4 regions of the Streptomyces sp. NBC_00683 genome follow, and region 4 is predicted to be linked to each of the others. Evidence: riboswitches for the same ligand, from Rfam matches in the RefSeq annotation. Region 4 holds a riboswitch; each other region holds the start of a gene.

Region 1 (5,246 bases), 950 kb from region 4:
TCGACAAGGTCTACGAGCGGGCCGAGGGTGCGTACTTCTGGGACGCGGAAGGCAACGACTACCTCGACATGCTGGCCGGCTTCGGCGTGATGGGGCTCGGCCGGCACCACCCGGTCGTACGCAAGGCCCTGCACGACGTCCTCGACGCCTCGCTCGCCGACCTGACCCGCTTCGACTGCCAGCCGCTGCCCGGACTCCTGGCCGAGCGGCTGCTGGCGCACAGCCCCCATCTGGACCGGGTGTTCTTCGGCAACAGCGGCACCGAGGCCGTCGAGACCGCGCTGAAATTCGCCCGGTACGCCACCGGCAAGCCCCGGATCCTCTACTGCACCCATGCCTTCCACGGCCTGACGACCGGCTCGCTCTCGGTCAACGGTGAAGCGGGGTTCCGGGACGGCTTCGCACCCCTGCTTCCCGACACGGCGATCGCCCTCGGTGATCTGGATGCCCTGCGGCGCGAGCTCAAGCGCGGAGACGTGGCGGGCCTGGTGGTCGAGCCGATCCAGGGCAAGGGGGTGCACGCCTCGCCACCGGGCTTCCTGCGGTCCGCGCAGGAGCTGCTGCACCGGCACAAGGCGGTGCTCATCGTCGACGAGGTGCAGACCGGTCTGGGCAGGACCGGCGACTTCTACGCGTATCAGCACGAGGAGGGCGTCGAACCCGATCTCGTCTGCGTGGCCAAGGCGCTCTCCGGCGGCTACGTGCCGGTCGGCGCGACGCTCGGCAAGGACTGGATCTTCAAACGCGTCTACTCCTCCATGGACCGGGTGCTCGTGCACTCGGCGAGCTTCGGCTCCAACGCCCAGGCCATGGCAGCCGGGCTCGCGGTCCTCGCGGTGATGGAGGACGAGGAGACGGTCGCGAACGCCCGCCGCACGGGTGACCTGCTGCGCGAGCGGCTCGCCGCGCTCGTCGGCCGCTACGAGCTGCTGCACGAGGTGCGCGGGCGGGGGCTGATGATCGGGATCGAGTTCGGCCGGCCGTCCTCGTTGAAGCTCCGCAGCCGCTGGACCATGCTGCAGGCGGCCAGGAAGGGGCTCTTCGCCCAGATGGTGGTCGTGCCGCTGCTGCAGAAGCACCGGATCCTCACGCAGGTCTCCGGCGACCACCTGGAAGTGATCAAGCTGATCCCGCCGCTGGTCATCGGTGAGCCCGAGGTGGACCGCTTCGTGTCCGCCTTCACGGCCGTCATGGACGACGCTCACAGCGGTGGCGGGCTGATGTGGGACTTCGGCAGGACGCTGGTCAAGCAGGCCGTCGCCAACCGCTGACTCTTTGCCTCGGAGGCAAGAAAGTTGCCTCCGAGGAAAGTTCCTGGCCCAATGGAGTCATGAATCCTCCTGACGGAGGGGCGGCCGACGAACTGCCCGGAGTCGCGCCGCGCCTGCGTGAACTGCGCCGCGACCGGGGTCTGACCCTGGAGGCCGCCGCTCGGCGGGCCGATCTCTCCCCGGCCCACCTCTCCCGGCTCGAGACGGGCCGCAGACAGCCCTCGCTGCCGATGCTGCTCGGGCTCGCCCGCATCTACGGTACGACGGTTTCCGAGCTGCTCGGAGAGATGCCGCCCGAGCGTGACGCGATCATCCGCGGCGGCCCGTTCGCGGGCGCTCCGGTCGGCGCATTCGGCGGGACACCGGGTGGTGCCTCGGGTGGCGCTTCCGGCAGTGCCTCCGGTGGCGCCGAGGCCGACGGCTGGGTGTACCAGCAGGCCGGTGGCTCAGGCCGGGCGATGCAGGCGTTGCGTGTCCTGGTTCCCCACGGGGCACAGGGTGATCTTGTACGCGTCCATCCCGGCGAGGAGTGGCTGTACGTCCTCGACGGGCGGCTGCGACTGAGCCTGGGGGAGACCGTGCACGACCTCGACCCGGGGGACAGCGCGCACTTCGACTCGCTCACCCCGCACCGGATCGCGGCACTCGACCGCGGTGGCGCCGAGCTGCTCTTCGTCCACACCCTGCTGCAGAGCCCCTCGGCGGAGCTGTGCCTCGGCAGTGGGACGCGCCTTCGCTGACCTCCCACGCCCCACCGCACCTGCCGCACACCGGCCACCTCGGCCCGAGGGCCGAAAGAGAGGACTGCCATGTCCGATTCGGAGCACTACGACCCGCTCACCCCGCGCCTGCGGGAGAACAAGGACACGCACGAGCGGAAGATGCCCCGTGGTGTCGTCATCCGGCTCGTCGCCTATCTGGTGGCCGGCCACGTCGTCGCGGCCTTCCTCTTTCTCCTGTTCACCGTGGCGGGCAAAGGCTGACCGCCTGCGCTACGCCTCCTCGACGAGGCGCTCGCGCAGCCTCTCGCGGGTTTCGGGCGCCAGCTTCAGCCCCTCGCTGAGGTAGCGGTCCGTACCGCCCCAGGTCTCCTCGATCGCGGCGAAGGCGGCGGCGAGGTAGTCGGAGTGCGCACCGAAGAGCGGGTTGAGGAGCTCCATCACCTCGTCCGACATCCCCGCCGACGACGTGTCGCTGCGCCGCACCTTGTAGCGGCGGTGGGCGTCGTTGGACTTGAGGTAGTCGGCCTCGACGGCCTCCTTCTCGACGCCGACGGCCAGCAGCGAGATCGCGATCGACAGACCGGCCCGGTCCTTGCCCGCCGCGCAGTGCATCAGCGCCGGCACGCTGTCCTCGGCCAGCGCGTGCAGGACCCTGCTGTGCTCCGCGGTGCGGTCCGTGATGATCGACCGGTAGGACGCGATCATGCGGGCCGTCCCCTTGCCGTCGGCGAGGATCGAGCGCAGCTGCTGGATGTCGCCGTCGCGCACCAGTCGCCAGAACTCGGCGCCGTCGGCCGGGTCGGAGAGAGGAATGCTGACATTCCGGACACCGGGGAGTTCCACGTCAAGGCCGTCGAGCTTGTGGTCGGCGGCATTGCGGAAGTCGAAGACCGTGTGCAGGCCGAGTCCGGCCAGGAATGCCGCGTCCGTCTCGGTGGCGTGCGCCAGGTGGCCGCTGCGGTAGAGGCGCCCGTAGCGCACCCTGCCGCCGTCCGTGGTCGGCAGGCCGCCCACGTCGCGGAAGTTGCGGACACCGGTCAGCTCGGCGTCTGTCGACGGAACCTCTGGCAGCTGCTGCGTCACAAGGACTCCTGGAGTGTCTGGCGTCGGCGCCGCTCGCCGACAGGGGCACGCCCGCGACGATACGACATGGATTCATCGGGCAATCGTTTCGCCCTCCGGTGCCTTCCCGGTCGCGGTGGCCGGGGGTGGCGGCCATGACATGTCCGTATTGGTGTATTTAGCAGAACATGCCCCGCTTATACGGGAGATGGGATGCGACAGGTGAGCGGGATCATATCCGTGACGGTGTGTGGCGAATCTGCCGAGAGGTAATCCATACGCCGCGCGGAAAGCCAAGATCCGTAATCCACGGAGTGTGACCGGAATTCGGAAGCGGAATTGAACCGCCCATTCCGGTACGCAACCGGTGGCTTGTTCCCGGCGTCCTGACTCGCTTACGGTCACCGTCAATCCGGACGGAACGCCTAATCCTGCCGCCGCCCGGAATCCGCACCGACTCACGTGTGGCAGGAGCGGGGGAACCAGGTAAGCCGCCGACCGGAGTGATCCGGAACGGCTTGGGGTCAAGACGCGCTCAGCGCGGCCGGGCATCTCCAGTCCGAACCCGACAGCTCACCTCGCAGGCGCCGGAGAGGAATTCCCCATGCCCGCAAAGGGTAAGCACCGTCGTACGAAGGCCAGCCCGATCTCCCGCGGCGTCCTCGCCGCAGGGACCGGCGGCGCCGTCCTCGCCCTTCCGCTGATCGGCGCCACCGGCGCCTTCGCCGCGGAGCAGTCCGCGCCCGCCGCCAAGCCCGCGGCGGCCAGTGCGGCGCACCACGCGCCGGCCGCCTCCGTGGCGAAGAAGCAGAGCGCATCCAAGACCTACTCCGTGGTGGCCGGTGACTATCTGGCGAAGATCGCGGCCGAGAAGAAGGTCAAGGGCGGCTGGGAGAAGCTGTACAAGGACAACCGTGAGGTCGTCGGCGACAACCCGAGCCTGATCTTCCCGGGCATGAAGCTGACCCTCGGCGTCAAGGCATCCGGCTCCACCACGGAGTCCGCGCCCAAGGCCGCTCCCTCCAAGGCCGCCCCCTCGAAGGCGGAGTCGGCCCCGAAGGCCGCCGCTCCGGCCGAGAAGGCGTCGACGGCCACCAACGCCGCCGACACCACCGGTGCTTCGGAGAGCAACAGCTCCGGCTACACCACCCCGGTGGCCAACGCCAGCGTCTCCACCCAGTACCGCGTCGCCGGTGCCAGCTGGTCCAGCGGTTACCACACCGGCTCCGACTTCCAGGCCGCCTCCGGCACCAGCGTCCGGTCCATCGGCCCGGGCACCGTGGTCTCCGCGGGCTGGAGCGGTGCGTACGGCAACGAGGTCGTCATCCAGCACGAGGACGGCATGTACTCCCAGTACGCCCACCTGTCGTCCCTCGGCGTCTCGGCCGGCCAGACCGTCACCGGCGGCCAGCAGATCGGCCTCTCCGGGTCCACCGGCAACTCCACCGGCCCGCACCTCCACTTCGAGGTCCGCACCGGCCCGAGCTACGGCTCGGACGTCGACCCGATCGCCTACCTGCGCTCGCACGGCGTCTCCATCTGACGCAATCGGGCGGCTCGGTGAGCTCAAGAGGGGCGGTGCGCGGCGGCGCACCGCCCCTCTGCTTATTCCGGCTTTACCAAAACCTGACCGGGTGGTCTATCTCACCACCCGTCAACCCCTTATTACGGTCGCGTAGGTCACATTCGAAGGTGCAGGATATGCGCTTGTGGCAGACGATTCGAGAAACAAACAACGAGGCACCATCGGGTCGTACGCAGCGATTGGCGACAGCTTCACCGAGGGCGTCGGAGACCCCGGCCCCGACGGGACGCTCGTCGGCTGGGCGGACCGCTTCGCGGTCATTCTGGCGGACCAGCTCCCCCTCCCCGATGCAGCGGCCGGCCCCGCGGACGGCCCGCACGGGAACTTCCGGTACGCCAATCTCGCCGTACGCGGACGCCTCCTCGACCAGATAGTCGAGGAGCAGGTCCCCCGCGCCAAGGAACTCGCACCGGATCTGGTGAGCTTCTGCGCGGGCGGCAACGACATCATCCGGCCCGGTAGCGATCCGGACGACGTGGCCGAGCGCTTCGAGCGCGCGGTCGCCGACCTGACCCGTTCGGTCGGCACCGTCATGATCACCACCGGCTTCGACACCCGCGGCGTTCCGGTGCTCCGGCACCTGCGGGGCAAGATCGCCACGTACAC
Region 2 (5,246 bases), 2.9 Mb from region 4:
AGGTCCAGCTGCCGAAGCTGGCCGCGGCGCTCGGCGTCGACCTGCAGACCCCCGCCGGACAGCAGGTCGTCGGCGAGGCCCTCACCAAGGCGTCGAAGGCCCTGCACGTCGACGTCAACCCGCGCTTCGGCACCTGGGACGACAAGCAGGTCCAGCTGAGCACCTACAAGGCTCCGTGGATCAACCAGGTCACCAAGTTCCAGGAGCAGGAACCCCAGTCGGGCGCCTGACCGGGGCCGGGACGGGGAGCCAGGACCGGGAGGGCCCCGGCCGGGGTAGGTTCGGAGGGTGAACGCTGAAGCCCCCGGCCGTATCGTCCTGCTCACCGCCAGCCACCGGGTCGCGCCCGGTCTGCTGTCCTGGCCCGCCTGGCAGACGCTGCAGGCCGCCGACGGGGTGCTCTGCGCCGAGCGGGACCATCCGCAACTGCCGTATCTGCGCGAGGCCGGAGTCATGGTCGAGCACGTCGCACCGTCGGCCGAGGAGCTCGTCGACGCCTGCGCGGGCGGACGGACCGTGGTGGTGCTCGTGGGCGGCGAGGGCAATCAGCCGCTCACCGACGGCCTGGCCCGGCTCGGCGGTTCGGGCCGGGTGCAGATGCCGGACCTGGAACTGCTGCCCGGCTCCTACGACCTGCCGGGCGCCCGGCTCCTGGATCTGGTCCAGGTCATGGACCGGATCCGGCGGGAATGCCCGTGGACCTCGCAGAAGACGCACAAGGGCCTCGCGAAGTACGCCATCGAGGAGGCGTACGAACTGGTCGAGGCGATCGAGGACGGCGACCGTGAGGAGCTGCGCGAGGAGCTCGGGGACGTGCTGCTCCAGGTCGTCTTCCACGCCCGGATCGCGCAGGAGGACCCGGACGAGCCCTTCGCCATCGACGATGTCGCGGCCACGATCGTGGAGAAGCTGATCCACCGTCATCCGCATGTCTTCGGCGACGAGACCGCGGAGACCCCGGAGGACGTCCACGCGCACTGGCTGCGGACGAAGGCGATCGAGAAGCAGCGCGATTCGGTCACCGACGGGGTGCCGCTCGGCCAGCCCGGTCTGGCCCTGGCCGCGAAGCTGGGCAGCCGGGCCCGTGCCGCAGGGCTCGATGTCGCGCTCCCGGCGGGCGACTCGGTCGGCTACCGGCTCCTCGCCCTCGCCGTACGCGCCGAACAGGACGGCACCGACCCGGAGGCAGCCCTGCGGGCCGCCGCCCGTGCCTACCGGGACGCGATCCGGGCGGTGGAGGGGCACGGGGGCGCTCCGGATAACGTCGAGGAGTGAACGACAGCCCCGCCGACACCCCCGCGCCCGGCGAGACGCCGGACGAAGCGCCCGAACTCTTCACGTGGGAGTTCGCCACCGACCCGTACCCCGCCTACGCCTGGCTGCGCGAGCACAGCCCCGTGCACCGCACCGCGCTGCCCAGCGGCGTCGAGGCCTGGCTGGTGACCCGGTACGCGGATGCCAGGCAGGCCCTCGCCGACACCCGGCTCTCCAAGAATCCGGCGCACCACGCCGGGTCGGCGAACGCCAAGGGGAAGACGGGCATCCCGGGGGAGCGCAAGGCGGATCTGATGACGCACCTCCTGAACATCGACCCGCCGGACCACACCCGGCTGCGCCGGCTCGTCTCCAAGGCGTTCACTCCGCGCCGGGTCGCCGAGTTCGCGCCGCGCGTGCAGGAGCTGACGGACCGCCTCATCGACACGTTCATCGAGGAGGGGAAGGCGGACCTCATCCACGACTTCGCCTTCCCGCTCCCCATCTACGCGATCTGTGACCTGCTGGGGGTGCCTCCGGAGGACCAGGACGACTTCCGGGACTGGGCGGGCATGATGATCAGGCACGGCGGCGGACCGCGCGGCGGGGTGGCCAGGTCGGTCAAGAAGATGCGCGGCTACCTTGCCGAACTCATCCACCGCAAAAGGGAGAATCCCGGCGACGACCTGATCTCGGGACTCATCCGGGCAAGTGACCACGGTGAGCACCTCACCGAGAACGAAGCCGCGGCGATGGCGTTCATCCTGCTGTTCGCCGGTTTCGAGACCACGGTCAACCTCATCGGCAACGGCACCTACGCCCTGCTGCGCAATCCGGAACAGCGCGAGCTGCTCCAGCGCTCGGTCGAGGCCGGGGAGACGGAGCTGCTGGCCACGGGAATCGAGGAGTTGCTGCGGTACGACGGCCCGGTGGAGCTCGCCACCTGGCGCTACGCCACCGAACCCGTGACGCTCGGCGGACAGCGCATCGAGGCCGGGGACCCCGTTCTTGTGGTGCTGGCCGCCGCCGACCGGGACCCGGAGCGCTTCCGCGATGCGGACACGCTGGATCTCGCACGGAGTGACAATCAGCACCTCGGGTACGGGCACGGCATCCACTACTGCCTGGGTGCGCCGCTGGCCCGGCTGGAGGGCCAGGCGGCGTTGGCGACGCTGTTGCGACGCCTCCCCGACCTGCGGCTTGCTGCGGAACCTACCGATTTGCGGTGGCGGGGCGGGCTCATCATGCGCGGACTTCGCACTCTTCCCGTGGAGTTCGATCCCGGACAGCGCTCCGAAAAAAGTGACACTCTGTCAACTCTGTGACTTTCACGTGATCTCCGCTGCATCGACTTGTGACACACGTTCGAGTACGGCTAGGTTCACCGTTCGACTCACCAGTCACACGTCAGTCACACGGAAGGCAATCCCATGGGCTCCGCGAACGGCAGACACCGTCGCCCTCGGCAGGCACCCGCCATCGTCGTCGCCGCAGGCGTCACAGGGTCGGCCATCGCCATTCCGCTGCTCGGTGCGACCGGCGCGCACGCAGCCGACGCCTCGACCTGGGACCGGGTCGCCGAGTGCGAGAGCGGTGGCATGTGGAGCGCCGACCTCGGCAACGGCTACTACGGCGGCCTGCAGCTCTCGCAGGACACCTGGTCGGCCTACGGCGGTACGGCGTTCGCGCCCCGCGCCGACCTGGCCAGCCGCTCGCAGCAGATATCCGTGGCGGAGAAGGTGCTCGACGACCAGGGGGTGACGGCGTGGGCCAGCTGCGCGGTGATCTCCGGGCTCGCGCTGGACAACACGCTCCCGGGTGTCGACCCGGGCAGTGAGCCGACCGCCGAGCCGTCGGACACCGCGACCCCGTCCGACGATGCGTCCGCCACCCCCTCGTCCGATGCGTCGGACGACGCGAGCGGGAACCGGAACACGGACAACAAGGGCAGCGAAACCGCCAAAGCCGACAAGTCGACCGGATCGGACAAGGCTGATCCTTCGGCCTCTCCCTCGCCGGAGGCGTCCGAGACCTCTGACGGTTCGACGGAGGCGCCGGGCGGCAAGCACCGTGGCACGCCGGCCCCGGAGGCCGGCACGGGCTCGACGGACGGGCGCGAGTCCGGCCGGCACGCCTCGCGCGGGGACGCCGACGCACGCAAGGGCGGCGACGGCACCTACACCGTCCGCGCGGGCGACAACCTCTGGGCGATCGCGGACGCGCAGGAGCTGCCCGGAGGCTGGACGGCGCTCTACGAGGCCAACAAGGACGAGCTGGGTTCCGACCCGGACCTGATCCTTCCCGGGCAGAACCTCGACCTGGGCCTCGACCTGGGTGCCAAGGCGGACGAAAAGACCGCCGGGGCCGGTGCGGAAGCCGCCGCGGGCAACTGATCCAATTCGGGAAAACACCCCATAATCGGGGGCAGTTCAGAGGCCTATGTCCACTTATGTCTAAGTGAGACATGGGTCTCTTTGCGTCAACTCACGCTTCTCGTCCGCCCGGTTCGCCGATGACGCCTCCGACCTGCGAAAACGATCCTTCGCCAGTTGCGGGTAAGGCCTGATTGTCCGTGATGTCCATCTTTGAATGTGGGGGTTGCCTATGTTTACGGTCGGAACCGCTCGCACCGCGGGCACCTTCGACCGTCACGCCGAATCCTGCCGTCGGCCGAAGGGATTCGACGCGTAAAGCGCCGTAGGCAGGAGCGGGGGACCCAGGTAAGTGCCGGACCCGGCCGTCGGAAGACGGGTGAGGGCCGGCTGGGGGTGAAGTCGCTTGCCAGTGCGAGCGACCGGGCAACTCACAGGCCCGAACCCGACAGCTCACCTCGTAGGCGTCGGTGAGGAGAACCATGCTGCTTTCGAGCAAGGGCAAGCACCGTCGCCCGTCCAAGGCCGTCCGTATCGCCACCCTGGCCGGCGTCACCGGTGCCGCAGTCGCCGTTCCGCTGATGGGTGCGACCGGCGCCTCCGCCGCCTCCGTCGCCACGTGGGACGCCGTCGCGCAGTGCGAGTCCGGTGGCAACTGGTCCATCAACACCGGCAACGGCTACTACGGCGGCCTGCAGTTCTCGCAGTCCAGCTGGGCAGCCGCCGGCGGCACGCAGTTCGCCGCCCGCGCCGACCTGGCCTCCAAGGCTCAGCAGATCACCGCCGCCGAGAAGCTCCTCGACCTGCAGGGCCCGGGCGCCTGGGCGTGCGCCGGTGCCGGCGGCCTCGCCAACGACGGTGTGGACCCGGGTGTCGACGCCTCCGCGCCGAGCGCCGACAAGGCCGCCCAGCCGGAGCGCAAGGCCGAGCAGCCCACCACGCGCAGCGAGAAGCGCACCGCCCCCGAGGCCTCGAAGACCGTCACGACCCCGACCGGGGACAAGGTCAAGAAGGGTGACGGCGAGTACAAGGTGAAGGCCGGCGACACCCTGAGCACGATCGCCGAGGCGAAGAAGGTCAAGGGCGGCTGGCAGAAGCTGTTCAAGCTCAACGACGACATCGTCGAGGACGCCGACCTGATCTTCCCGGGTCAGCAGCTCCACCTGAAGTAGTCCCGGGTCTCTCCTCCCCGAAGGCTTCGGGGCCGCGTAGGGGTGTCCGGCGGCACCCCACGCGTTCCCTCCCGGCCCGGCGCACTCACCCCCGTGTGCGCCGGGCCGGGGTCGTGTCCGCGGTGCGCCGCACGGCCGCGCCGCGTGCGTGATCGTTCAACTATTGTGGTTACTCGTCAGTAGATTTCTGGACCTTTGCCCGGAATGCAGGCCCTTGGGTCCTTTTTCGTCCCAGGGGACGGGCGGTCGGCCGACGCAGGGGGCCGAGCCGGTTAGGCTCGTGGCGCAAGGCCACAGTGACCCTGCACAACCAGCGTCATATCCCAGAAGGAGATGCCTCGTGCCGTCCATCGACGTCGTCGTAGCCAGGGAAATCCTCGACTCCCGGGGCAACCCCACGGTCGAGGTCGAGGTTGGCCTCGACGACGGCAGCACGGGACGTGCTGCT
Region 3 (5,246 bases), 1.3 Mb from region 4:
GCTCACGGGCACGCGTGATGCCCACATAGGCGAGCCGGCGCTCCTCCTCGAGCTCCTTCACCTGTCCCAGCGCGCGCATGTGCGGGAAGACGCCGTCCTCCATGCCGGTCAGGAACACGACCGGGAACTCGAGGCCCTTGGCGGTGTGCAGCGTCATCAGGGTGACGACACCGGAGCCGTCCTCGTCCTCGTCGGGGATCTGGTCGGCGTCGGCGACGAGCGCGACCTTCTCCAGGAACTCGGCGAGGGTGCCCGCGCCCTCCTCCTCCGCCCGCTCCTGCTCGAACTCGAGGGCGACGGCGGCGAGCTCCTGGAGGTTCTCGATGCGGGTCTCGTCCTGCGGATCGGTGGACGCCTGGAGTTCGGCGAGATAGCCGGTCCGCTCCATGACGGCCTCCAGCACGACCGCCGGTCCGGCGCCGGACTCCACGATCGTGCGGAGCTCCTCCATCAGCGTGTTGAACCGCTTCACCGCGTTGGACGAGCGGGCCGCCATGCCGTACGCCTCGTCGACGCGGCGCAGTGCCTGCGGGAAGGAGATCTTCTCGCGCATCGACAGGGCGTCGATCATCGCCTCGGCACGGTCGCCGATGCCCCGCTTCGGCACGTTGAGGATGCGGCGCAGCGGGACGGTGTCCTCGGGGTTGGAGAGGACCCGGAGGTAGGCCAGGACGTCCCTGACCTCCTTGCGCTCGTAGAAGCGCACTCCGCCGACGACCTTGTAGGGCAGCCCGACGCGGATGAAGATCTCTTCGAAGACACGGGACTGGGCGTTCGTACGGTAGAAGACGGCGACGTCGCCCGCCTTCGCGTCCCCGGCGTCCGTCAGCCGGTCGATCTCGTCGGCGACGAACTGCGCCTCGTCGTGCTCGGTGTCGGCGACGTAGCCGGTGATCCGGGTGCCGGCGCCCGCGTTCGTCCAGAGGTTCTTGGGGCGGCGGCTCTCGTTGCGCTCGATGACGGCGTTGGCCGCGGACAGGATCGTCTGCGTGGAGCGGTAGTTCTGCTCCAGCATGATCGTCTTCGCGTCCGGGTAGTCCTCCTCGAACTGGAGGATGTTGCGGATGGTCGCGCCGCGGAAGGCGTAGATCGACTGGTCCGCGTCACCGACGACGCACAGCTCGCCCGGGGCGTCGGCCTCGCCCGCCGGGCCCACCAGCTCGCGTACGAGGGTGTACTGCGCGTGGTTGGTGTCCTGGTACTCGTCGACCATCACGTGCCGGAAGCGGCGGCGGTAGTGCTCGGCGACATCGGGGAACGCCTGGAGCAGGTGCACCGTCGTCATGATGATGTCGTCGAAGTCCAGCGCGTTGGCCTCGCGCAGCCGCGCCTGGTAGAGCGCGTAGGCCTGCGCCAGCGTCTTCTCGAAGCCGTCAGCGGCCTGACCCGCGAAGGTCTCCTCGTCGATCAGTTCGTTCTTCAGGTTCGAGACCTTCGCCGTGAACGACTTCGGCGGATAGCGCTTCGGGTCGAGGTCCAGGTCGCGGCAGACCAGCGCCATCAGCCGCTTGGAGTCGGCGGCGTCGTAGATCGAGAACGACGAGGTGAAGCCGAGGCGCTTCGACTCGCGGCGCAGGATCCGCACGCACGCGCTGTGGAAGGTCATGACCCACATGGCGTTGGCGCGCGGTCCGACGAGCTGCTCGACGCGCTCCTTCATCTCGCCCGCGGCCTTGTTGGTGAAGGTGATCGCGAGGATCTGCCCCGGGTGCACCCCGCGCTCGGCCAGCAGGTGGGCGATCCGGTGCGTCAGCACCCGGGTCTTGCCCGAGCCCGCCCCGGCGACGATGAGCAGCGGGGAGCCCGCGTGCACGACGGCGGCGCGCTGCTCGGTGTTCAGCCCGTCGAGCAGCGCGGCGGAGTCGACGACGGGGCGCGGGGCGCCGTCGCGGTAGTAGGCCTCGCGCGGCGGTGGGGGACCGTCGAAGACGCCCCCGAAGAGGTCCTCCGGCACCGCTTCGGGTGCGTGGTCCTCGGGGGGTGGCGGGGGGCCCTCGTCCGCTTGCTGGAGGCCGGTCAGGAAACTGTCGTCAAAGAGGCTGCTCATCGCCTGACGAGTCTAGGCGGCCGCACCGACACCCCGGGGCCGCATTCCGCACGAGGGCCAGATCCGTGCGCGCACCGAGACGGATCGCCCACAGTGCGTAGGGATTCGGAGGCACTTCCCGCAATAGGACCGGTCAATCCAGAAAGGTCACGGAAATGTATCGGGCATATCGGCCATCAACCTTCACAGGGGCACCACGGGTTGGCTAGCGTGCTCCGACGGGTGACCGTTACCCCCTTGAGGCGAACCACGCCGCGCGGGCACCCTCGCTGAATCCGTCGCTCCCGCACGGGAGTCCGGAACCGGGGACCCACACGCAGCACCGGGGTGAATCGGTCCGTCCCGCTGGACCGTAGGGCAGCCTTCCGTTCCGCCCGAACCCGACAGCTAACCCGGTAGGCGGTCCACGGAAGGAGATGCCGGCCTTGGCGTCGCATCGCAAACCGCGCACCCGTGTGCGCACCAGCTCCCCCGCCGTCGGTCTCACGACGGCGGCGCTCGCGTCCGTCACCCTGCTCTCCACGCAGAGCGCGACGGCCGCCCCTGCGGAGCCCAAGCCCAGCATCGAGGAAGTGCAGAAGAAGGTAGACGACCTCTACCGCCAGGCGGGAACGGCGACCCAGCAGTACAACAAGGCGAAGGCGGCCTCCACCCAGCAGCGCTCCAAGGTCGACGCGCTCCTCGAGGCCGCGGCCAAGCGTGCCGACAAGCTGAACGAGACGCGCCGGGAACTGGGCAACTACGCGGCCGCGCAGTACCGCAGCGGAGCGATAGCCCCCACGGCCACGTTCTTCCTCGCGGACGACCCGCAGTCGTACTTCGACCAGGACCAGCTGATGGCCCGGATGACCAGCCAGCAGCAGAAGGCGGTCGCCGACTTCCGTACGCAGCAGAGCGAGGCGGCGACCAAGCGGGTCGAGGCGACGAAGAGCCTGCAGACGCTCACCGAGTCGCAGACCACGCTGCGCACCAGCAAGCAGCAGGTGCAGAACAAGCTGGCCGAGGCGCGCACCCTGCTGTCGGAGCTGACCGCCGAGGAGAAGGCACGGCTCGCGGAGCTGGAGCGCAAGAAGGAGGCGGAGGCCAGGCGCAAGGCGGAGGAGCTCGCGCGCCAGCAGGCCGCCGCCGCGAAGGCGGAGGCGGACCGGGCGGCGGACGAGGCCTCGAAGGAGGAGGCGGGCACCGGAACCGGCACCGGCACGGGCTCCGACAGCAGCTACGCGTCGAAGGCGGACAAGGTCCTGGCCTTCGCACGGGACCAGATCGGCAAGCCGTACGTCTGGGGGGCGACGGGCCCGTCCTCGTACGACTGCTCCGGGCTGACGCAGGCCGCGTGGAAGGCGGCGGGCGTCGACCTGCCCCGCACCACCTGGGACCAGGTCGAGGTGGGCACCCGGGTGGCCACCGCCGATCTGAAGCCCGGTGACCTGGTCTTCTTCTACGACGACATCAGCCACGTCGGCATCTACAAGGGCGACGGGATGATGATCCACGCGCCGAAGCCGGGCGCGAACGTCCGCGAGGAGTCGATCTACTACATGCCGATCTACGGCAGCGTGCGCCCGGCGTAGCACGGAGCGCACGGACGGAACTGCCTACGGGCCCGGCACGCACCGGGCCCGTAGGGCTGCCCGGTCAGGTCCAGAGTGTGGCGATGAAGATGTTGGCGACCGTCAGCCCGCCGACCGCCATGAAGACGCCCTTGTCGACCTTCTCCTCGTCGCGCTTCACATAGACGAGCGCCAGGATCACGACCAGGAGCAGCAGCTTGATGCCGATCTTGATGTTGTTCACCGGCTGGTCGTCGAGCTGGTTGAACCCGACCAGGGCGAAACCCGTGACGAGCATCATCAGCGCACCGTGCAGCATGGCGGGTCCGAACCGCGCGGCACCCTTCCCCATGGCCGTCATCTGAGTGAGGAACCCACCCAGCAGGGAGGCGATTCCGATGATGTGCAGGGCGACGAAGACATTGATGAGTACGTCCATGGCCGCAGCGTAGCGGCGGCCATATCACCAGTCTTCAGCTAGGTACTAATTCCTTATGAGTTCGCTCTCGACCCGTGCGAATTGCCCGACAACAGCTGGTTTTTCCGGTCATTTGCGTTGATCGAAACGTCACATTGGGGCAATAGCTGTCATTACGACTCTTCCTCGTGCCTCGGGTTTAGCGTCCCTCCCAGGTGACCGATTCTTCACCGCCGTCCCCGTACCGGGCGGCACCCCGGTCACCCCGCCGGGTTCCGGTGGCGGGCCACTCCCCCTGTGGTGGCCCGGCACCGGTATCCGGCGGGCCCGCCGGATACCCCCCGACGGGCAGTCGAACGGAAGGACCCGCGCCCCCGTGGCCGTCCCACGCAAAGCCGCTCACCGCAAGCCCAAGCAGCGTCCGTTCACCGGGCCTGCTGCCCGCACCGCAGCCACCCTGGCCCTCGCCGGGGCGGCTACCGCGACCGCCTTCGAGGGCGCCGCCCAGGCCGAGCCCCAGCTCACCCCGGCCCAGGTGAAGTCCAAGGTCGACCGGCTGTACCACGACGCCGAGGTCGCCACCGAGAAGTACAACGGCGCGAAGGAGAAGGCGACCGCCACCGCCGAGTCCCTGGACGCCCTGCGCGACGAGGCCGCCCGCAGGACGGAGCGCCTCAACACCGCGCGCAACGCCCTCGGCTCGTTCGCCGCCGCGCAGTACCGCAGCGGCGGCCTCGACCCCGCCGTCCAGCTGGCCCTCTCCTCCGACCCCGACCAGTACCTGGAGCGCGCCTCCTACCTGGACCGGGCCGGGGACCGGCAGGCCGGCGCGGTCAACGGAGTCCGCAGGCAGCTCACCGAGATCGCCCAGCTGCGCGCCCGGGCCGACGAGGAGCTCGCCGCACTCGCGGACCGCCAGGCCGAGCTGAAGAAGCACCGGACCGCGGTCCGCACCAAACTGGCCGACGCCCGCAAGCTCCTGGCCACCCTCACGGCCGCCCAGCGCGCCGACTACGAGCGCTCCGCCGACGCCCAGCACGGCGGCACCGGCGTCCGGGCCGACCGCAGCACCCCGCGCGGCTCCGTCAGCGCCCCCAACGCCCGTGCCGCGCAGGCCGTCGACTTCGCGTACGGGGCACTCGGCAAGCCCTACGTCTGGGGCGCCACCGGCCCGTCCTCCTTCGACTGCTCCGGCCTCACCCAGGCCGCCTGGCGCGCCGCAGGTGTCTCG
Region 4 (5,246 bases):
GCCGGTCCCCGTCCGTCCGGGTGCGCGCCGCCCGGCGAACTCACAGCGCACCGACGATGGCGGAGGCGACCTCGGGGACGTGCTGGTCGAGATAGAAATGGCCGCCGTCGAAGACCTGCGCGTCGGTGCCCTTGGTGGTGTGCGCCTCCCAGGCCGTCACGTCCGCGGCCGAGGTCACCGGGTCGGATGCGCCCGCGAACACCGAGACGGGACAGGTGAGCCGGGCTCCGGGCGGGGCCGTGTACGTCTCGACCGCGCGGTAGTCGGCCCGTACGACCGGCAGGATCAGCTCCCGCATTTCGGGGTCCTCCAGAACGGACCGGTCCGTGCCGCCGAGCCGCACGATCTCCGCGACCAGGCCGTCGTCGTCGCGGAGGTGGACCGTCCCCTCGCGTGCGATCGACGGCGCCCGGCGGGAGGAGGCGAAGAGCCGCACCGGTCCGTGCGGTGTCTGCTGCTCGAACCGGCGGGCCACCTCGAAGGCGACGACTGCGCCCAGGCTGTGGCCGAAGAAGGCGAAGGGGGCTTCGAGCCGGTGGCGCAGGACGGCGAAGGCGGCGTCGGCCAGCTCGTCCACGCTGTCGAGGAGCGGCTCCCCGTGCCGGTCCTGGCGCCCCGGGTACTGGATGGCCAGTGTGTCGATCCCGGGTGCGAGGGCGTGGGCCAGGAGACGGAAGTATCCCGCCGATCCTCCCGCGTGCGGAAAGCAGACGAGTTGTGCCGTGCTCTGCGCGGTGGGCGCGAAGCGCCGTATCCAGGAATCGTCGTCATGTGCGTGCTGCTGAGACATGAGTTCACCAAGTCGGGGGGAGCTTGCTGGCGGTGGCAGAACAGGATAAGTGTTCATGACCTGCCGCACGGGACAATGCGTCCCCGCGCCCGCCGGTGCGTGCCTCGCTTGCGGTCGGCGGATCGGGGCGGCAGGGTTCCTTGGTGTGGCCACTCTGCTGATCGTGCATCACACACCCTCGCCGAACTGCCAGGCGCTGTTCGAAGCCGTCGTCTCCGGTGCGACGACGGAGGAGATCGAAGGGGTCAGGGTCGAACGGCGCGCGGCGCTCTCCGCCACCGCCTCCGACGTGCTCGCCGCCGATGGCTACCTTCTCGGGACCCCGGCGAACCTCGGCTACATGTCCGGCGCCCTCAAGCACTTCTTCGACCAGGTCTACTACCCGTGCCTGGACGCGACGCGCGGCCGGCCCTTCGGCTACTACGTGCACGGCGGCAACGACGTCACCGGCGCCGTGCGGGCCATGGAGTCGATCACGACCGGCCTGGGCTGGCGCCGTACGGCCGACGCCGTGACGGTGACGGGCGAGCCGGGCAAGGCCGACATCGAGGCGTGCTGGGAACTGGGAGCGACGGTCGCCGCCGGGCTGATGGGCTGAGGCGGCGCGCCCTCCCGGGCGCTGCTCGGCCCGGCACTGCGAGCCGCGGGTCACGCAGTGCCGGGCAGGACGAACCGTCCGCTGCTCAGTGCGGCCGCCAAGTGAGCTTGCCGCCGCCCACCCATCGCACCGTGGCGGGGTCGTCGAGGTCATGGACGGTGATTCCGGCCGCATTGGCGATGACGAGCACGTCCGTCATCGCCGTCGCCCTGCCGACGATCTCTCCGTCGATCTCCACGAGGCGGAAGGGCGGATCTCCCGGCTGAACGGCCAGGACGGTGATCGGCGGGTTCGAGGGGCTGGGGCTCGCGCTTTCGGTCATGCGTGGATCGGTTCCACGTGGACGTCCGCGGTATGCCCAGGTGCGGCTTCAATGGGCTGTATGCCGGATTTGGTCGTTTTTCGGTATTGATCCCGCAATTCATAAGGCCCCATATCGTGCGGCCCGTGATCTTTCGGCACAGCGCAAATCGCCCTTATCGGACTCCGTGACCAGCGTCACCTGTCGTGCCGACGACGTCGTGGGCCGTCGGCCGGTCCCCTTGTGCGCCAAGAAAGTTGGCTTCGCCGTGTGGGGTCGATTACACGAATTTCCATCATTCGATCTTGCGAATGAATTGTGATCACCAATTCGGGGCTTGTTCCTTTCGCTATTTCTCGCCTACGGTCACCCTCACTCCGGATGGAACGCCGAATCCTGCCGCCGTCCGGTAACCCGACCACTCACGTACGGCAGGAGCGGGGGACCCAGGTAAGCGCCGATCCGGTATCCGGAGCGGCTCGGGGTGAAGTCGCATTCGCGTGCGACCGGGCATCTCCAGCCCGAACCCGACAGCTCACTTCGCAGGCGACGGAGAGGAATTCACCATGCCCGCAAAGGGTAAGCACCGTCGTTCCAGGACCAGTTCGCTGACGCGCGGCATCATCGCCGTGAGCACGGGCGGAGCCGCTCTGGCCCTCCCCGTGATCGGTGCGACCGGCGCCTTCGCGGCACCGGCCCAGCCGGTCGCCATCGAAAAGGCGTCGACGTCGACTGCCGTTTCCGTAAAGGGAATTACGGCCAAGAAGTCCGCGCCCGTCACCTATTCCGTGATCTTGGGCGACTCTCTCGCCAAGATCGCACGGGGACATTCCGTGAGCGGTGGCTGGCAGGAGCTGTACAAGGACAATCGCGCGGCTGTCGGCGACAACCCCGATCTGATTCGCCCCGGTCTGAAGCTGACCATCGGCGCCAAGGCCGAGAACAAGGCCGCGAAGGCCGGCAAGGCCGAATCCAAGGCCTCCGGCGCTGCGGACCGCGCCGAGAAGAGCGCCGACCGCGCCGACCGTTCGGAGCGCACGAGCACGAAGCTCGCCGCCCAGGGCGCGCCCGCCGCCGCTCCCGCGGCCCAGCCGGCCACGTACACGAACGACCTCGACGGCTGGATCAAGGAGTCGCTGGCGGTCATGGCCGAGCACGGCATCCCCGGCAGCTACGACGGCATCCACCGCAACATCATGCGTGAGTCCTCGGGCAACCCGCTCGCCATCAACAACTGGGACTCGAACGCCGCCGCAGGCATCCCGTCCAAGGGTCTCCTGCAGGTCATCGACCCGACCTTCGAGGCCTACCACGTGCCCGGTACGTCCTCGGACAGCTACGACCCGGTCGCCAACATCACCGCCGCGTGCAACTACGCCGCAGACCGGTACGGCTCGATCGACAACGTCTTCGGAGCCTACTGACACACGGCCGTGTGACGGCTGAGAACGACCGACGGGTGGTGCGGGTTCGGACGAACCCGCACCACCCGTCTGTGTGTCCCGCCCTCCCGCGCCGGTCCTACGACTTCAGGTAGTGCAGCACCGCGAGGACCCGGCGGCTGTACTCCGTGGTGCTCGGCAGCTCCAGCTTGTCGAAGACGGAGCCGAGGTGCTTCTCGACCGAACTCAGCGACAGGTGCAGCCGCTGTGCGATGGCGGCGTTGGTGCGACCCTGCGCCAGCTCCTGCAGGACCGTGCGTTCCCGGGGAGTCAGCCCGGCCAGCGGATCGCTGTGGGTACTGCGGAGCACCAGCTGCCGTACGACCTCGGGGTCGAGCACCACACCCCCCGCCCGGATCCGCTCCAGCGCGTCGAGGAACTCGTCGACCTGCGCGACCCGGTCCTTGAGCAGGTACCCCACCCGCTCGGCGCCCCCTGACAGCAACCGGGCCGCATAGGTGCGCTCGACATGCTGGGACAGCACCAGCACACCGACCGCCGGCCACCGCTCGCGGATGTCCAGGGCGGCCCGCAGCCCCTCGTCGGTATGGGTGGGAGGCATCCGGATGTCGACGACGACGAGGTCCGGTGTCCGCGCCTCGGCCTCCCGGACCAGGGATGTTCCGTCTCCCACCGCGGCGAGGACGTCGTGCCCCTCCTCCGCCAGCAGTCGGACGAGGCCCTCCCGGAGCAGCGTCGAGTCCTCGGCGAGCATTACGCGCACAGCAGCTCCGCGGTGATGGTGGTCGGTCCCTTCGGGGGGCTTTCGATGTGCAGCAGGCCGTCGAGCGCGTCGACCCGGCTCCGTAGCCCGGTCAGCCCGCTGCCCGCAGGATCCGCACCACCGATGCCGTTGTCCCGGACCCGCACCGACACCCGGTTCCCGTCGCCCCGGACGGTGACGGAGATGTGTGTGGCACCGGAGTGCTTGGCCGCGTTGGTGACGGCCTCCGAGACCACGAAGTACGCGGCTGTCTCCACCGGCCTGGGCAGCGGCACCGCGAGAGCGAACTCCATGCGCAGCGGAATCACGCACCGCTCGGCCACGCCGCCGAGCGCCTCCTCGAGACCCAGGCTGTCCAGCGCCGACGGATAGACGCGCCAGGCCACCTCCCGTAGCTCCGTGAGGACGTCCCTCGACTCCTTGTGCGCCTGGCGCAGCAGCGCTTCGGCCTGTTCCGGCGTCCGGTTGCGGCGGGCGCGGCCCAGGAGCATCGCCAGGGCGACGAGCCGCTGCTGGACGCCGTCGTGCAGATCGCGTTCGATGCGCCGGCGCTCCGTGTCGACCGCTTCGAGGACCCCGGCACGACTGGCGGCGAGTTCGTCGATCCGCTGTTCCAGCAACTCCCGTGCGGAGGGGCCGAAGTGCTCACGGGCCAGCCGGGCGTCGAGGGCGCCCAGGGAGACGAGCCCCTGCAGGTCGAGGAAGAGCAGGACACCGCCGAGGGCGGCCTGGGGCAGCAACTCCTGCCAGCTCGTGGTCGACCGGACCACCCCGGCGGCCAGGAGTCCGGCCAGTACGGCCCCGAACACGAGCAGCCCGGTCACGAAGGCGAACAGGACGCCGGTCCAGGTGCGCGCGGCCACGTAACGCAGGACGGCCCGCCCGGACGCACGGTGTACGGGGAACACGTCACCGAAGAAGACACCGCGCCGCCACCGCTCCAGCTCCGCGAGCCTGCGGGCCCCACCGGCCAGCAGGGCGAGCGCGCGGCCGTGGGTACGGGGCCACAGGAGGAACGGTCCCAGCGCCGCGCCCGGAACCGCGAAGTACAGCAGGCCCAGGAGCGCGGTGCAGCAGCCGAGCAGAGCGCCGGCGGCCCGGCGGGGGAGCGGGAACGGCTGTGCCGCGGGGACGGTCCCGGCGCCCCCGGAGTCCCGGAGCGGGCGTGCCGCGTCGTCCATGACGTCCTCCTGCAGGGATACCGGGACAGGCGCGGGCCACACGATACCGGCGGACCGTGATCGTCCCGCGGACGGCCGGGAGCTCACGGGGTACGGCGGTGCTGCCCCCGGTCGCGGGAGCGCAGCCGCACTCCGACGTACCCGGCGACGGCCACCAGGGCGAGTACGACGACGGCCTTGGACAGCACTCCGACGTAGGCCTCCACGGTG

Evidence for each region. Region 4 has a riboswitch for cyclic di-AMP ahead of OG257_RS09790 (transglycosylase SLT domain-containing protein). Riboswitches for the same ligand answer to the same signal wherever they lie in the genome.
Region 1: it holds a riboswitch for cyclic di-AMP, as region 4 does, so the genes downstream of both, OG257_RS05715 (M23 family metallopeptidase) here and OG257_RS09790 (transglycosylase SLT domain-containing protein) in region 4, are expected to answer to the same signal.
Region 2: it holds a riboswitch for cyclic di-AMP, as region 4 does, so the genes downstream of both, OG257_RS22975 (transglycosylase family protein) here and OG257_RS09790 (transglycosylase SLT domain-containing protein) in region 4, are expected to answer to the same signal.
Region 3: it holds a riboswitch for cyclic di-AMP, as region 4 does, so the genes downstream of both, OG257_RS15355 (C40 family peptidase) here and OG257_RS09790 (transglycosylase SLT domain-containing protein) in region 4, are expected to answer to the same signal.

What each region holds. Positions count from the first base shown of each region.
Region 1 covers NZ_CP109013.1:1,280,757-1,286,002, reverse strand. Annotated here, with positions in the region: gene OG257_RS05735 (aspartate aminotransferase family protein) at 1-1,271, shown strand, start outside; gene OG257_RS05730 (helix-turn-helix domain-containing protein) at 1,331-2,011, shown strand; gene OG257_RS05725 (DUF6126 family protein) at 2,081-2,254, shown strand; gene OG257_RS05720 (tyrosine-protein phosphatase) at 2,264-3,076, opposite strand; cyclic di-AMP (ydaO/yuaA leader) riboswitch at 3,497-3,655, shown strand; gene OG257_RS05715 (M23 family metallopeptidase) at 3,660-4,598, shown strand; gene OG257_RS05710 (SGNH/GDSL hydrolase family protein) at 4,765-5,246, shown strand, end outside.
Region 2 covers NZ_CP109013.1:5,124,321-5,129,566, forward strand. Annotated here, with positions in the region: gene OG257_RS22955 (SurA N-terminal domain-containing protein) at 1-230, shown strand, start outside; gene OG257_RS22960 (nucleoside triphosphate pyrophosphohydrolase) at 289-1,275, shown strand; gene OG257_RS22965 (cytochrome P450 family protein) at 1,272-2,579, shown strand; gene OG257_RS22970 (transglycosylase family protein) at 2,685-3,647, shown strand; cyclic di-AMP (ydaO/yuaA leader) riboswitch at 3,938-4,108, shown strand; gene OG257_RS22975 (transglycosylase family protein) at 4,109-4,798, shown strand; gene eno (phosphopyruvate hydratase) at 5,139-5,246, shown strand, end outside.
Region 3 covers NZ_CP109013.1:3,498,571-3,503,816, forward strand. Annotated here, with positions in the region: gene pcrA (DNA helicase PcrA) at 1-2,047, opposite strand, end outside; cyclic di-AMP (ydaO/yuaA leader) riboswitch at 2,305-2,465, shown strand; gene OG257_RS15355 (C40 family peptidase) at 2,464-3,618, shown strand; gene OG257_RS15360 (hypothetical protein) at 3,683-4,036, opposite strand; gene OG257_RS15365 (C40 family peptidase) at 4,392-5,246, shown strand, end outside.
Region 4 covers NZ_CP109013.1:2,231,476-2,236,721, reverse strand. Annotated here, with positions in the region: gene OG257_RS09805 (thioesterase II family protein) at 41-790, opposite strand; gene OG257_RS09800 (flavodoxin family protein) at 936-1,388, shown strand; gene OG257_RS09795 (hypothetical protein) at 1,474-1,710, opposite strand; cyclic di-AMP (ydaO/yuaA leader) riboswitch at 2,067-2,253, shown strand; gene OG257_RS09790 (transglycosylase SLT domain-containing protein) at 2,256-3,113, shown strand; gene OG257_RS09785 (response regulator transcription factor) at 3,211-3,846, opposite strand; gene OG257_RS09780 (sensor histidine kinase) at 3,846-5,036, opposite strand; gene OG257_RS09775 (DedA family protein) at 5,120-5,246, opposite strand, start outside.